4 regions of the Alteromonas sp. CNT1-28 genome follow, and region 2 is predicted to be linked to each of the others. Evidence: predicted binding sites of a transcription regulator. Region 2 holds the regulator's gene; each other region holds the start of a gene.
What was found. Region 2 encodes FNR, which switches genes on or off when oxygen is low (the NO sensors DNR and NnrR bind a similar motif). Its sites were predicted from a motif close to TTGATCTAGATCAA; they were not measured.

Region 1 (3,117 bases), on a different contig from region 2:
GGTTGCCATCCCAATGCGGTCCTACTGTATTTATCATTACGCGACGTTCTTTGTCATTTTTACCAATAAGCGTGAGCAGAGCTCCAACGCCCAAATCGAAGCCATCAGTAACCGCGAAGCCAATTAGCAGAACGCCAACCAAGCACCACCAAATGACTCTTAGTAATTCATAATCAATCATGCTTTTGCTCCTTGCTCATCAAGGTCAATAAGATCAAATTCAGTGTCAGGCTGCTTATCTGCAGGGGGAATCGGCCCTTTTTTGGCAAACTTCTTCATTAAGTAAAAACCAATAATGAACATGCCGGTGTAGAAAGCACTGTAGGCTACAAGGGTTATTACCACGTCGCTTACGGCGAGATTAGATACCGACGTATGCACCGGAAGCACCTCTGCAATTGACCATGGCTGGCGGCCATATTCAGCGACAAACCAGCCAGCCTCACAAGCAATCCAAGGAAGCGGCAAGCCGTAGAGCGCGCTTTTTAATAGCCAGCGTGGCTTAGTAATTTTGTGCTTGGTGCTGTAGTAAAAGGCACACACAAATAGCGCAAGCATGATAAAGCCAGCCGCAACCATCAAACGGAAACACCAAAACAAAGGAGCAACTGGCGGAATGCTGTAATCTACTGCCTGTTGAAGCGCGGCATCAGAGGGGTTTGAAACGTTCTCAGTAAAAGGCTCTAGCAGCATGGCATAGCCTAAACTATCTTTATTTGCATCGAATGCAGCACGTTGCTCAGCTGTCGCGGTGCCGTTTCTTACATCATCAAGCACTTCATAGGCTTTAATTCCGCTTAGAATACGCTCGCGATTCTCTTCTTTAAGATCCTTAATACCTTTTACTTCTTCGGTTAACGAACGGGTAGCAATAATGCCCATTGCCCAAGGAATTTGAAGGGCGTACTCGGTTTCCTGCTTCTCGTCGTTTGGAATACCAAACACGGTAAACGGCGCAGGTGCAGGATGGGTTTCGTACTCAGCTTCAACTGCTGCCAGCTTCACTTTTTGTACATCACCAAGCTCATAACCACTCTCATCACCTAGCACGATCACAGAAAGCGTTGAGGCTAGGCCAAAGCTAGCAGCTATGGCGAACGAACGGCGCGCAAAGGCGATATGCTTATGATTAAGCAGGTAGTAACTTGAAATTGCCAACACAAACATTGCGCCGGTCACGTAACCTGCTGATACAGTGTGAACAAATTTGACCTGTGCTACGGGGTTAAAAATAACCTCAGCAAAGCTTGTCATTTCCATACGCATGGCTTCAAAATTAAATTCAGCGCCTACCGGGTATTGCATCCAGCCGTTAGCAATCAAGATCCACAGTGCAGAGAAGTTTGAACCAATGGCCACCAGCCAAGTCGCCATCAGATGCTTCACCTTTGACATTTTGTCCCAGCCAAAGAAAAACAACCCCACGAAGGTAGATTCCAGGAAAAAGGCCATTAGGCCTTCGATGGCAAGTGGCGCACCGAAGATATCGCCTACATAGTGAGAATAGTAAGACCAATTCATTCCGAACTGGAATTCCATGGTTAAGCCTGTGGCTACACCAATGGCAAAGTTAATTCCAAACAGCTTTCCCCAGAATTGGGTCATCTGCTTATAAATTTCTTTACCCGTCATTACGTATACCGATTCCATAATGGCAAGTAAGAAACTAAGCCCCAAAGTTAAGGGTACAAATATAAAGTGGAACATTGCAGTTAATGCAAATTGCCACCGCGATAGTTCTATTAACGTATCGCTCATGGGTTATCTCCCTTGTATTTCGTGTGCGCGTTAAACGCTTAGCAGAAAAGTGGTTTAAAATTCAGTGATGAACACATGAATATGCCGCATGGCAAGAGCACGGTTTATGCCATACATCAGTAATTTGGCTGCTAAAGCGCAATTACCGATAAACGGCGGTATTTTCGTACTGTGCAGATAAATTATTCCACGACCGAGCGTGTGGCTTATTGATCCAACGCAACAATTGATGGCGATGCATTCGCCATATTTGTCATTTAGGTGACAAATATGGCACAAGAGAAAGGCTGCTTAGCAGATTGTCAAAAAGTGGAGTATAAGGAAAAGTTAAGGGGTATATGAGAGTGTGAACGCGCCTCGTAATTCTCCCAATTCAAACCCTGTAGCTTGATCACTGGGATAGTGCTTTAGAATGGATTGTTTTACTGAAGGTGCCACATTGGCTCCGTGGCATGCCATGCACACCTGACCTTGTTCAATCGCCATCATGTACCTAAACTCACCGCTTTCGCTATCGTATTGATAAGTTTCAATAGGTCTTTTAGGGGCCAAATTGTCTTGCTTAGCTTTGGTCAGTAATTGTGAAAACCATGCTAACTGCTCACGCTCCCATTGATCTGCCGCATTGTTTGGGTTCCTTACTTTCAGCGCGGTACGCCCAACCTCCCACCCGTTTTGACTGAGCGCCAGAGCAATAGGAGCCGCTGCGATCTGGCATTCGTTAACGCCAGCTTCTAGCCCTCCGGATTGAATTGCTTGCTGTAGTCGTGATTTTAGCGCGCCTCCCAGCGCTTTTGCGTGTAGTCGCGCTTCTTTGACTTTTTCCTGCACACTATTTTCACTTTGTTTCTCATTGGCAGTCGCTGTGTCTGCCAATGAATGAGCACTACTTGCCAATAAGCTTATCGCCACCAGCATTACGCCATTTTTCATTATAAAACTCTCCTAGGAATTGAATGAGTTGCTACCCAAGTATTGCCGTTTGTCTCAAACAGCGAACAAGCTCTATGCCAATATGATAAATTGCCAAAATCAAATTAGAACAAATTAATATTCAGCGCCCCATGAATATATCCATAGTACAAGCGATGATAGATGCGATAGATAAACCCGCAATCTTCATTAACCCAAGCTACGTTATTGAAGCTGTCAACCAGCCCTACAGAGACACCTACCCTGTGGATATAAAGCTTGGCTTTAGTACCTGCTATCAAGTCTCTCATCGCAACAGTAAATCTTGCGATAAGTGCGGCGAACATTGTCCCATGCAAGAGAGTAAAGCCACAGGACGAGCGGCTAGCGTAGTACACGTTCATACCACCAGTGAGGGTCAAAGCTACTGCGACATCCTCATGCGCC
Region 2 (3,117 bases):
GCAGTGTTACCAATTAGGGCCGCTGAAATGCCCACACGGCCAACGGTACCAATAACAACCAGCTCTGCATCCAGTGTTTTTGCCACTAGCGGGATGACCTTTTCCGGAAGGCCTTCTCTTACTACGCATTTGTTCTCAGGAATACCGTACTTTAACGCGTGACTACGCATTTCTTTTAAATGATGATTTTTTACCGCGTCGTGATAGGTATCGGGGTCGAACTCAGGCACTTCTATGGCGATATTAAGTGGTGTAGAAGGGTAACTGTTGACCAAATTTACGCTCCCTTTCAATAAAGAGGCGTAGTCGTTAGCAATGAGGGTGAGCTTATCGTTAAGTGCGGCGTGCTCATCGTCTTCACTGCCTACGTTTACTGCAGCAATAATCTCTCCTCCTTCTGGCCAGTCGTGCTCTTTAACGAGCAATACTGGCCGAGGGCATTTACGCATTAAATGCCAGTCGGTGGGGGTGAAAATAACAGAAGCAAGATCGTCGTGCTTTTTGGTTGCCTTTACCACTAAATCTATCTGATTGTTTAGGGTGTAGTAAATAATCGACTCATACGCACGATTATTCCATTCTACAACGATATCAGTTTCAGTGAATCCTTGTTCTCTTAAGTGGGTGGCAAGCCATTTTGCATGCTCCTTTGTAACTGCATCGCGCATTGACTCGCGCTCATCCGGGCTAAGCATGGTCGTCATATCATAAGATAAGTCGTATACCACCATCATGGCGGTAACTGAAGCGCCTGTTTTTGAAGCGAGTTCATAAGCACGGCTCAGTGCAGGTTGGTTATCGCGCTCGGCATCTACCACGGCCAGAATTCGTTTACACTCAATCATAACGTCCCCCTAACTACGAAACTTAGTAGCGGCTGTCGAAATCGAAGCTTTCTAATACTAACTATAAACGACATTGGGAAAAACGTAAGTTGTTTTAGATCAAGAATTTTACGAGGCGACCATGAGTGAACGTACCTAATTGAATATGGAGCAACCGGCGTGGCGCTGAAAGGGTAGATAGGTGGCTAACACAGGTTACAAAAAAGCGCGCTTAGTGCGCGCCTTATTTAACACTTAAAAAGGACTAACCGCAGACAACGCTAGGGCCGTTAAGCGCCGCTAGTTTGGTGTTTAGCCTATCGAAATCCAAAATAGTAATAAGCTTGCCGTCTACCTTTATGATGTTGTCTTTTTGAAAACGGCTTAACAGACGGCTAATCGTTTCAATCGTTAATCCTAAATAGTTTCCAATTTCGTTGCGCGTCATGGTTAAGTGGAATTCTCTATGGGAAAAGCCACGCTCTTCAAAGCGTTGCGACAGGTGTGAGATGAAATACAGTAAGCGCTCTTCTGCAGTTCGCTTGTTTAAAAGCATGATCATGTCGTGATCTTGTTTTATTTCAGCGCTCATGAAGCTCATGATCTGGTGGCGTAGCTTTGGAAATTGCACTGACATTTCGTCGAGGGTCTCGTAGGGAAGCTCACACACCATGGCAGTTTCTAACGCAGAAGTATAGCTTTGGTGTTTATTCTCTCTTAGTGCATCGAAACCGATAATATCACCAGGAAAGTGGAAGCCGGTAATCTGTTCTTCACCTTCGGTATTAGTCACAAATGATTTGAATGAACCGGTTCTCACTGCAAATAGAGAACGGAATTTATCACCAGTTTGAATCAGCGTGTCACCTTTATGAAGCGGCTTCTTGCGTTCAATAATATCGTCAAGAGACTCGATTTCTGTTTTGTTTAACGCCACCGGTAAACACAGGTGACTGAAACTACAGTTTTGACAGTGAATAGAAAATTGGCTTCCTTTGCTCATAATGCACGCTCTCTAAAAGAATACCCGACAATAATACACCCATTTTTAAACGATTGCGCCATGAATAAGATAAGCTGCATATATTGCCATTATTACTGCAATAATTTGTCTAAAATGGTTATGTTGAAAACTTTGAACAATATATTGGCTACCAGCGCTTGCGGCGAGCAAGGTGGGTAATGTACCCAAACCGAAGAAGAACATAATAGCAGCGCCTTCTAGCGCGTTACCCGCCGCGAGAGACCAGGTAAGTGTGGAATACACCAAACCGCAAGGAAGCCAACCCCAAATAAAACCATAAGGCAACGCACTTAAAGGGGTCTTAAATGGCAAAAAGCGTTTTGAAAGCGGCTGGACTTTGGAAAATAGGCCTTTACCCGCATTTTCCAGCACCGTTAAGACAGTCCACCACTTACCCAAATAACACGCCAGTAGAAGCAACATGATTCCGCTAAGTAGGGAAAGGGCATAGTTGGCAAGAGGTATATAATCTGCTGCAATTTTTCCAAGTGCCCCGGTTATTGCTCCGGCGATGGTGTAGCTCACTATACGTCCCATGTTATAGGCAAGGGTATAGGGTAGTGCTGAAGCGCCTTTAGGCGATACCATCCTTAGCGCAGCGACAATTCCACCGCACATTCCCACACAGTGAACTCCGCCGGCTAAGCCGATAAGAAAGGCAGAGAAGTAGTTAATCCCTTCCATGTGGCGCTTGGCTTTTGTCTACTTTACTGTCTTGAAGTTGTTTGCGTTGCTCAGCTAGCTTTTTTTCTTCTGGCGGAAGATCATCGTCAAACAGTATGCTATACCCTTGGCGATCCAAATCTTCAAATTGATTGGTTTTCACCGCCCAAAAGAATATCACGATAGCGACGGCAACAATGATGATGGCGATTGGAATTAATACGTAAATAATACTCATGCTATTTGCTCAAAAGTCGCGTTGAGTTTGTGACCACAATGATACTGCTTAACGACATACCAACAACAGCCATCCACGGTGAAAGTAGGCCTGATACGGCGAAAGGTAAGATCAAAACGTTGTAACCTACCGACCAGCCAATATTTTGCCTTATTTTTTGCTTCACTTGGTGCGCAGTTCGAATAAGTTCTGGTACAGAAAGCAGCTGATCGCCAAGCAGTATCACGTCGGCGGCAGTTTTAGCCACGTCTGTGGCATTACCCACTGCAATTGCCACATCAGCGCTGGCAAGAACTGGAGCGTCGTTAATACCGTCACCCATCATCATTACTTTTGCCCCCGATTGCTGCATAGCCTGTACAGCATCG
Region 3 (3,117 bases), on a different contig from region 2:
TGTTTCTGTGCCAGATTGAAGGCTATTGGCAACGGCCTCGAGCTTGTGTGCTTCGCTCAGCAAAAAAGAGGCACGGCGATACATAAGTTCGCCTTGCGGCGAAAGCTGGACTTTACGTCCAATATTCTCAAACAACGACACACCAATGGCGTTTTCAAGCTTTTGAACCGCGTGGTGAACGCTCGATTGACTTTTGTGAACTTCAGCAGCAGCTTGATTAAAGCCGCCTGCATCGACGACGGCTTTGAACATTCGCCATTGTTCTAACGTAGATTTCAGCATACAGCGCCTTAAAACTCTTAATTAACGATACTTATAGCATACACGTGGTTAAGAAGTCATTTTCGGTTTGCTTGGTTTATCGTGGGTACAGGGCATGTCACCACCGAAACGTTCTCATAGCCCATTTTTATAAGTTGCTCTGCTGCTAGTTTTGCTCGAATGCCCGATGCACAGTGAATATAAAGTGGCGCTGAAGCATCTTTAAACTGTTCCAGTGCCTTCATTTCGAGCACGCCGCGTGGTATGTGAAGCGCAGAAGGTACGGGCTGATTGGCAACTTCGGCACTCTCCCGTACATCAATCAGTATACCGCTATTGTTTCGGCACTCAGTGGCCGCTTGCTCCGCAGATACAGTGCGTAAGTTATCGTCTATGTTTTCTATTCGAGTCTTCATGTCTATAAGCATACTTTTCCTTTTTGCCTAAACCTGGTTAAAATAAGTAAAATCTAACATATTGATGTCAGCGTAATAAAACAATGTAAAATACAGGGATTCGTCGCATAAATTGGCAGGTCGGCAAAATGTCTTATACTTTAGTATAGTAAATGGCTAAATTGGTGCCGAAATACTTTACAGATAGAGAGTGCTTATGTCCGAGGATATGGTAATAGGTTCAGATGATATAATGGAACACGCTGCGGAAGCCGAAATCTTCCTAAAGCAATTCGCGAATAAAACACGCCTTATGGTGCTTTGTTCGTTGCTGAAAGAGGAAAAATCGGTAACCGAACTTCTCGAAGTTGTTAGCGTCTCGCAGCCAGTGATTTCTCAGCATCTTGCTTTATTGCGAGAATCAAAGATGGTGGCCACAAGAAGGGAAGGTCAAACTATTTACTACCGCTTAGCAGACGAGCGCGTCAAGCGTTTGATTGCTTTGATGTACGAATTTTTCTGCGAGTAATCTTCTTTTTGTATCCTAAGCTACAATGTCCGCCTTCAACAACGGACATTGTAAAGTTCCTAACTAAAAATCGCCAACAGTGACATTCTTCGGTTATTAATTTCCTTTTTTATTCAATTGCTCGCAAAGCATAGGCACATAGCCTTCTTCAGATATTTTTTCACTTTCCACTTCAGGTCTATCAACCAATTCGTCGTGACTTAAATTCACTACTACGCTGTGCGCCGCCCAGTCGATACTTTCAATATCGCTAGGTAGAAGTGCGAGATGTTTGCCACCCGGAAGCCAGTTGTTGGTATCTACCACTAGCATGATTATCTTCCAGCTTTCGGTGTCAATGACGAAGTTACTGATGTGGCCAACGTTATCAGTGGTTGTAGCAACTTCATATCCACCAACTTCGCCCACTGCTCTTAGGTGGTTGGTGCTCTTTTTCGGGTTTTCAGTTTCAGACTCTTCAGCGCGCTGTAATTCGACCAGTTCATTTGGATGTGCGAACTCCCCCCAAGCTCCTGGTCCAATCCAGTAGTATCCGTAACCAAAATATTTGAAGAGATTTTCTTCGTATTCACGTGACACAGGCTTATGTTCGTCAATAGAGGGGCTGTTTTTTAATGTATCAACTGTCATATTGATATGAACAGACTCACTATCTTCATCTAACTGTTTGACAGATATAGGTGATATCACCACTTTACGGCTAAGCGGTAGCCAAGTATTGGTATCTGCGACCAAGTAGCGAACAGTGAAGGTTTCGTCATCGAAAAGGATATCGCGGATGCCGCCCACTTTGTCATCTAGGGCATGTATAGAAAAGTGAGTAAGCTGTTTTGAACTAATGATCATCGTTGCGCCTCCTTTGCATGGGCTCGTTTTTCAGAGTGAAATGCACAATTCACTGCACATCACTCTGTATTACTACTAAGTGTAGACAGTCCTTAATGTTTCTTCATTTTGTTCTTGTCTGAAGTTGATTGAGATCATTTGTTCAATAACAAAAAAGCTCGCCGGAGCGAGCTTTTTAGTAATGCTGTAGCATTATGCTACATCGAATTCTTCATCGGAGTAGTCTTCATCATAGTCTGATTGGTTACTCGCACTGCTGTGAAGGGTGTAGAAGTGCTTTTTGCCCCTTGCTAATCTGACGTATTTCGCCCAGGCTTTTTCTAGGTTATTGCTAGCTTCAACTTTACCCGTAACGAATTCGACGAAATGTCTCTCATCATCACTTTCAGGCGACAATTCGCCACTTTCAAGTCCTAGCAGTGTTTTGCCGTAGTGGGTTAGAAGATCGGCTTCAGTAATACTGAAGTCACCTGATTTACGAAAACCGTATGGAAACTTCTGACGGTCAATATAAGGTTTTGCAGATTGTCGAATAGCTAAACTTTTCATGTTGTACCCAACGTAATGTTTTGTTCAGCGCACTTTTAAGATAATTAAAAACGAAGATAAAACAAAAGATTTTTCTCTTATCAATAAAAAATTTTTAACGGTATAAAATCTAACACTAAATTTTAGATTACGTTTGAAAAGTATACAGAAAGTGCGAGGGCATAACCTCAAGCGTGATATGTCTAAGTTTCTGAAATTAAAGTAAAATGTTAGTTTTTATTTATTGGCCCTGCAACGGGCGTCGCTATTACACGAGCGTAAATGAGTTGGACGTTAAAAGTCTATGAAAATCACTGATGGGAATAATCAAAAATTCTTGTCGCTACGATGATTAAAATTCGTTTTCTATTTTGTCGCTTAAGATAATAATTGAGGTGTGTTAACAACCCAGAGAAGTCAATGAGTAAAGACTATCGTTACCAGCGTGATGAATGGGACTCGGTAGAAGAGGAAGATTTTCACGCTAAAAAGCCAAATTCCAAACGTCAAAGTAATGTAAAGGAAAAGCAGAAGCGTGACCTGCAACGCCGTGACAAA
Region 4 (3,117 bases), on a different contig from region 2:
CAGAGGTAATAAGAGCATGACATCAGCAGAATTACTGGACGGTAAAAATGCCGCTGAAGTAATAGAACAAGTAAAAAGCTATTTACTAGGGCTGCAAGACACCATTTGCCAAACCCTTGAACTTGCCGATGGTAAGGGCCAGTTTGTTGAAGACAGCTGGCAGCGAGAAGAAGGTGGCGGTGGCCGTTCTCGAGTACTAAAAAATGGCGCGGTGATTGAACAAGGCGGCGTTAACTTTTCTCATGTGTTTGGCAGTCAAATGCCGGCTTCAGCAACGGCTAATCGGCCTGAGCTTGCGGGAAGAAACTTTCAAGCAATGGGTGTATCACTCGTTATTCATCCACATAACCCTTATATCCCAACGTCACATGCTAATGTTCGCTTTTTCATTGCAGAAAAAGAGGGTGAAGCACCTATCTGGTGGTTTGGCGGCGGCTTCGACTTGACGCCATTTTATCCGTTTAAAGATGACGTTGTACACTGGCATGATACCGCTAAAAAATTATGTAAGCCGTTTGGCGATGATGTCTACCCTAAGTATAAAAAGTGGTGCGACGACTACTTTTACTTAAAGCATCGCAATGAAACTCGCGGAGTGGGCGGTTTATTCTTCGACGACCTGAATGAATGGGGCTTTGAACAGTCATTTGCATTTATGCAGGCTGTTGGTAATGGCTTCATCGATGCTTACGTTCCTATTGTTGAGCGCCGTAAGCAAACCGATTTCGGCGAAAGAGAGCGTGATTTCCAACTTTATCGCCGGGGCCGCTACGTTGAGTTTAACCTTGTATTCGACCGAGGCACTTTATTTGGACTGCAAACCGGCGGGCGCACCGAATCTATCTTAATGTCGATGCCGCCGCTAGCGCGCTGGGAGTATTGTTATACACCTGCACCGGGTAGCGCCGAAGCCAAGCTGACAGACTGGTTAAAACCTACTGATTGGTGATTAATTATTAAATAAGGCTGCGCTTAAATCCTTAAGCGGACCGCCGATAGCAGCTTTCACCTTTAATGACTAAAAAACGCCGCATTAACGTTAATGCGGCGTTTTTTTTGATCTATATCAAGGTCGAATATCTTCAGTGTTTCAGTGAGTTATCAAGCTTGCGCTGGATCAATGTTTCTCATAACCACAGGCGTAAAGTAGCCCTATCTTAGTTAACCACAAATGAGACATATCATGCGCAAACACTTTTTATCTGCATCTGCACTTTGCCTTACTCTTGCTGCACTCTCACCTTTAGCTAGCGCTCACCAGCAGGGCGACTGGATTGTTCGTGGCGGTCTTACTACCGTTGCTCCTGACGAATCTACTTCTAACATCGTCGCGGGTGGAACTGATCTTGGCGTTGCCCTTAATATCGATAACGATACTCAGCTAGGTTTAAATGTAGCGTACTTTATTACTGACAACATTAATATTGAGCTGCTTGCCGCAACGCCGTTTAAGCACGACGTTAATTTTTCTGTTGCTGATCCGTTAGGGACGGGTAACCAGCTTGGTGAAGTCACGCATCTTCCTCCTACGCTTACCGCAAACTACTATTTTAATGATGCCAGCTCTGCGTTTCAGCCGTACATTGGTGCAGGTATCAACTATACCTTTATATTTGATGAAGAGTTTACAGGTGCGAATGAAACAGCTGGCTTAAGCGACCTTTCGCTTGATAATTCATTTGGCTTGTCAGCACAGGTGGGAATGGATTACCAAATTGATACCAAATGGCATGTTAATGCATCGGTTCGATTCATTGATATAGATACCGAAGCAACCTTCAAAGTGGGTGATGCTGCTGGAAAGGTAAGTGATATTGAAATAGATCCTTGGGTGTATACCTTATCGGTGGGTTACACATTCTAATTATTAGTCTCACGCCTTATTAACTATGAGGCTTTCACAATTGCACTACTTTATGCGCCATAAAGAGCGTAGACAGTAACAGGGGAGTTGCGCGTTAAAAGGTTAAGCCTTTCAACGCGCTTTTTTATTTCGTATTCACCATGTGATTGGCGAGCTGATCAAGTGCGTCTATTATCTGTTGAGCTAAGGCGATATCTTCAACCGTTTTAAACATGGCTTTTCGCATGCAATACATCCACTGAGCTTTTAACTCTGGTGTTACGGTATAAGGTAGGTGGCGTGCACGCAGACGCGGGTGGCCATACTGCTGTTGATAATCATCAGGACCACCAAGCCATAAACTTAAATAGAGAAAGAACACGTGGCGAATTCTGTCTAATGGCTGGGGGTGAATAGCTAGCAGTTCATTGGCTAGTGGATCGGTTTCCATTATGTCGTAAAACGTATTTGCTAATTCCCGTACTTTCTCCTCTCCACCTATACGTTCATATGGTGTACTCTGCGAAGCACGATTATCGCTTTTCTTCTTTATATTAAATAAGTCTCGTATTCCCATGAAAAAATTCGCTGTATTCGGAAATCCTATTGCACAGAGTTTATCACCAACTATCCATCAAATGTTTGCTGAACAAGTGGGAGAAAAGATTTCTTATGAAAAGATACTTGCGCCAGTAGATGGTTTTGTAGATGCCGCCAACGCGTTTTTAGCTCAGGAAGGCGCGGTAGGTTGTAACGTCACCATGCCTTTTAAGCTTGATGCATTCAATATGGCAAAGGTGGATGACCAAGCAGCCAAAGATGCACAAGCTGTTAATACGCTGATGAATGGTGACAGCGGTGAAATATGGGGATTCAACACTGATGGTGTAGGGCTGGTAAACGACTTGCTTAACAGCGGTGTGGAAATTAAGGGTAAGCGCGTGTTGCTTATTGGTGCCGGCGGTGCAGCCCGTGGCGTAATCTCCCCGTTAATAAAAGCAGGGGCCGTTTCTTTAACCATTGCAAATAGAACCAAAGCAAAAGCTGAGGAAGTAGTAAATGCTGCCTCTAACGCTAAAGTGCAGGTGGTCGCGCTTGAAGATATCGCAGATGTTGCGCCTCATATCATTATTAATTCAACAGCCGCTAGTTTAAGCAACGAATTGCCGTGCCGTTTAAATGATGCTGTTTTACAAAACTGTGAAGTGGTGTACGACATGGTTTATAAAAACTCACCCACGCGCTTTATGAGAGATGCGGCCGAACTTGGTGTT

Region 1: a site for FNR is predicted at 1,968-1,981, ahead of MHN02_RS01145 (cytochrome ubiquinol oxidase subunit I). Genes of this name have one in related genera too.
Region 3: a site for FNR is predicted at 2,156-2,169, ahead of MHN02_RS13995 (PRC-barrel domain-containing protein). Genes of this name have one in related genera too.
Region 4: a site for FNR is predicted at 1,057-1,070, ahead of MHN02_RS19120 (OmpW family outer membrane protein). Genes of this name have one in related genera too.

What each region holds. Positions count from the first base shown of each region.
Region 1 is NZ_JAKREZ010000001.1:260,805-263,921, reverse strand. It holds gene cydB (cytochrome d ubiquinol oxidase subunit II) at 1-181, opposite strand, end outside; gene MHN02_RS01145 (cytochrome ubiquinol oxidase subunit I) at 178-1,758, opposite strand; gene MHN02_RS01140 (DUF3365 domain-containing protein) at 2,086-2,691, opposite strand; gene MHN02_RS01135 (sigma-54-dependent Fis family transcriptional regulator) at 2,847-3,117, shown strand, end outside.
Region 2 is NZ_JAKREZ010000040.1:11,754-14,870, reverse strand. It holds gene uspE (universal stress protein UspE) at 1-845, opposite strand, end outside; gene fnr (fumarate/nitrate reduction transcriptional regulator Fnr) at 1,090-1,827, opposite strand; gene MHN02_RS18760 (sulfite exporter TauE/SafE family protein) at 1,873-2,532, opposite strand; gene ccoS (cbb3-type cytochrome oxidase assembly protein CcoS) at 2,519-2,749, opposite strand; gene MHN02_RS18750 (heavy metal translocating P-type ATPase) at 2,751-3,117, opposite strand, start outside.
Region 3 is NZ_JAKREZ010000022.1:25,993-29,109, reverse strand. It holds gene MHN02_RS14010 (LysR family transcriptional regulator) at 1-282, opposite strand, end outside; gene MHN02_RS14005 (rhodanese-like domain-containing protein) at 339-689, opposite strand; gene MHN02_RS14000 (metalloregulator ArsR/SmtB family transcription factor) at 874-1,185, shown strand; gene MHN02_RS13995 (PRC-barrel domain-containing protein) at 1,282-2,031, opposite strand; gene MHN02_RS13990 (DUF413 domain-containing protein) at 2,224-2,580, opposite strand; gene MHN02_RS13985 (hypothetical protein) at 2,980-3,117, shown strand, end outside.
Region 4 is NZ_JAKREZ010000042.1:2,077-5,193, reverse strand. It holds gene MHN02_RS19130 (Sua5/YciO/YrdC/YwlC family protein) at 1-20, shown strand, start outside; gene hemF (oxygen-dependent coproporphyrinogen oxidase) at 17-949, shown strand; gene MHN02_RS19120 (OmpW family outer membrane protein) at 1,184-1,864, shown strand; gene MHN02_RS19115 (group II truncated hemoglobin) at 1,989-2,420, opposite strand; gene aroE (shikimate dehydrogenase) at 2,419-3,117, shown strand, end outside.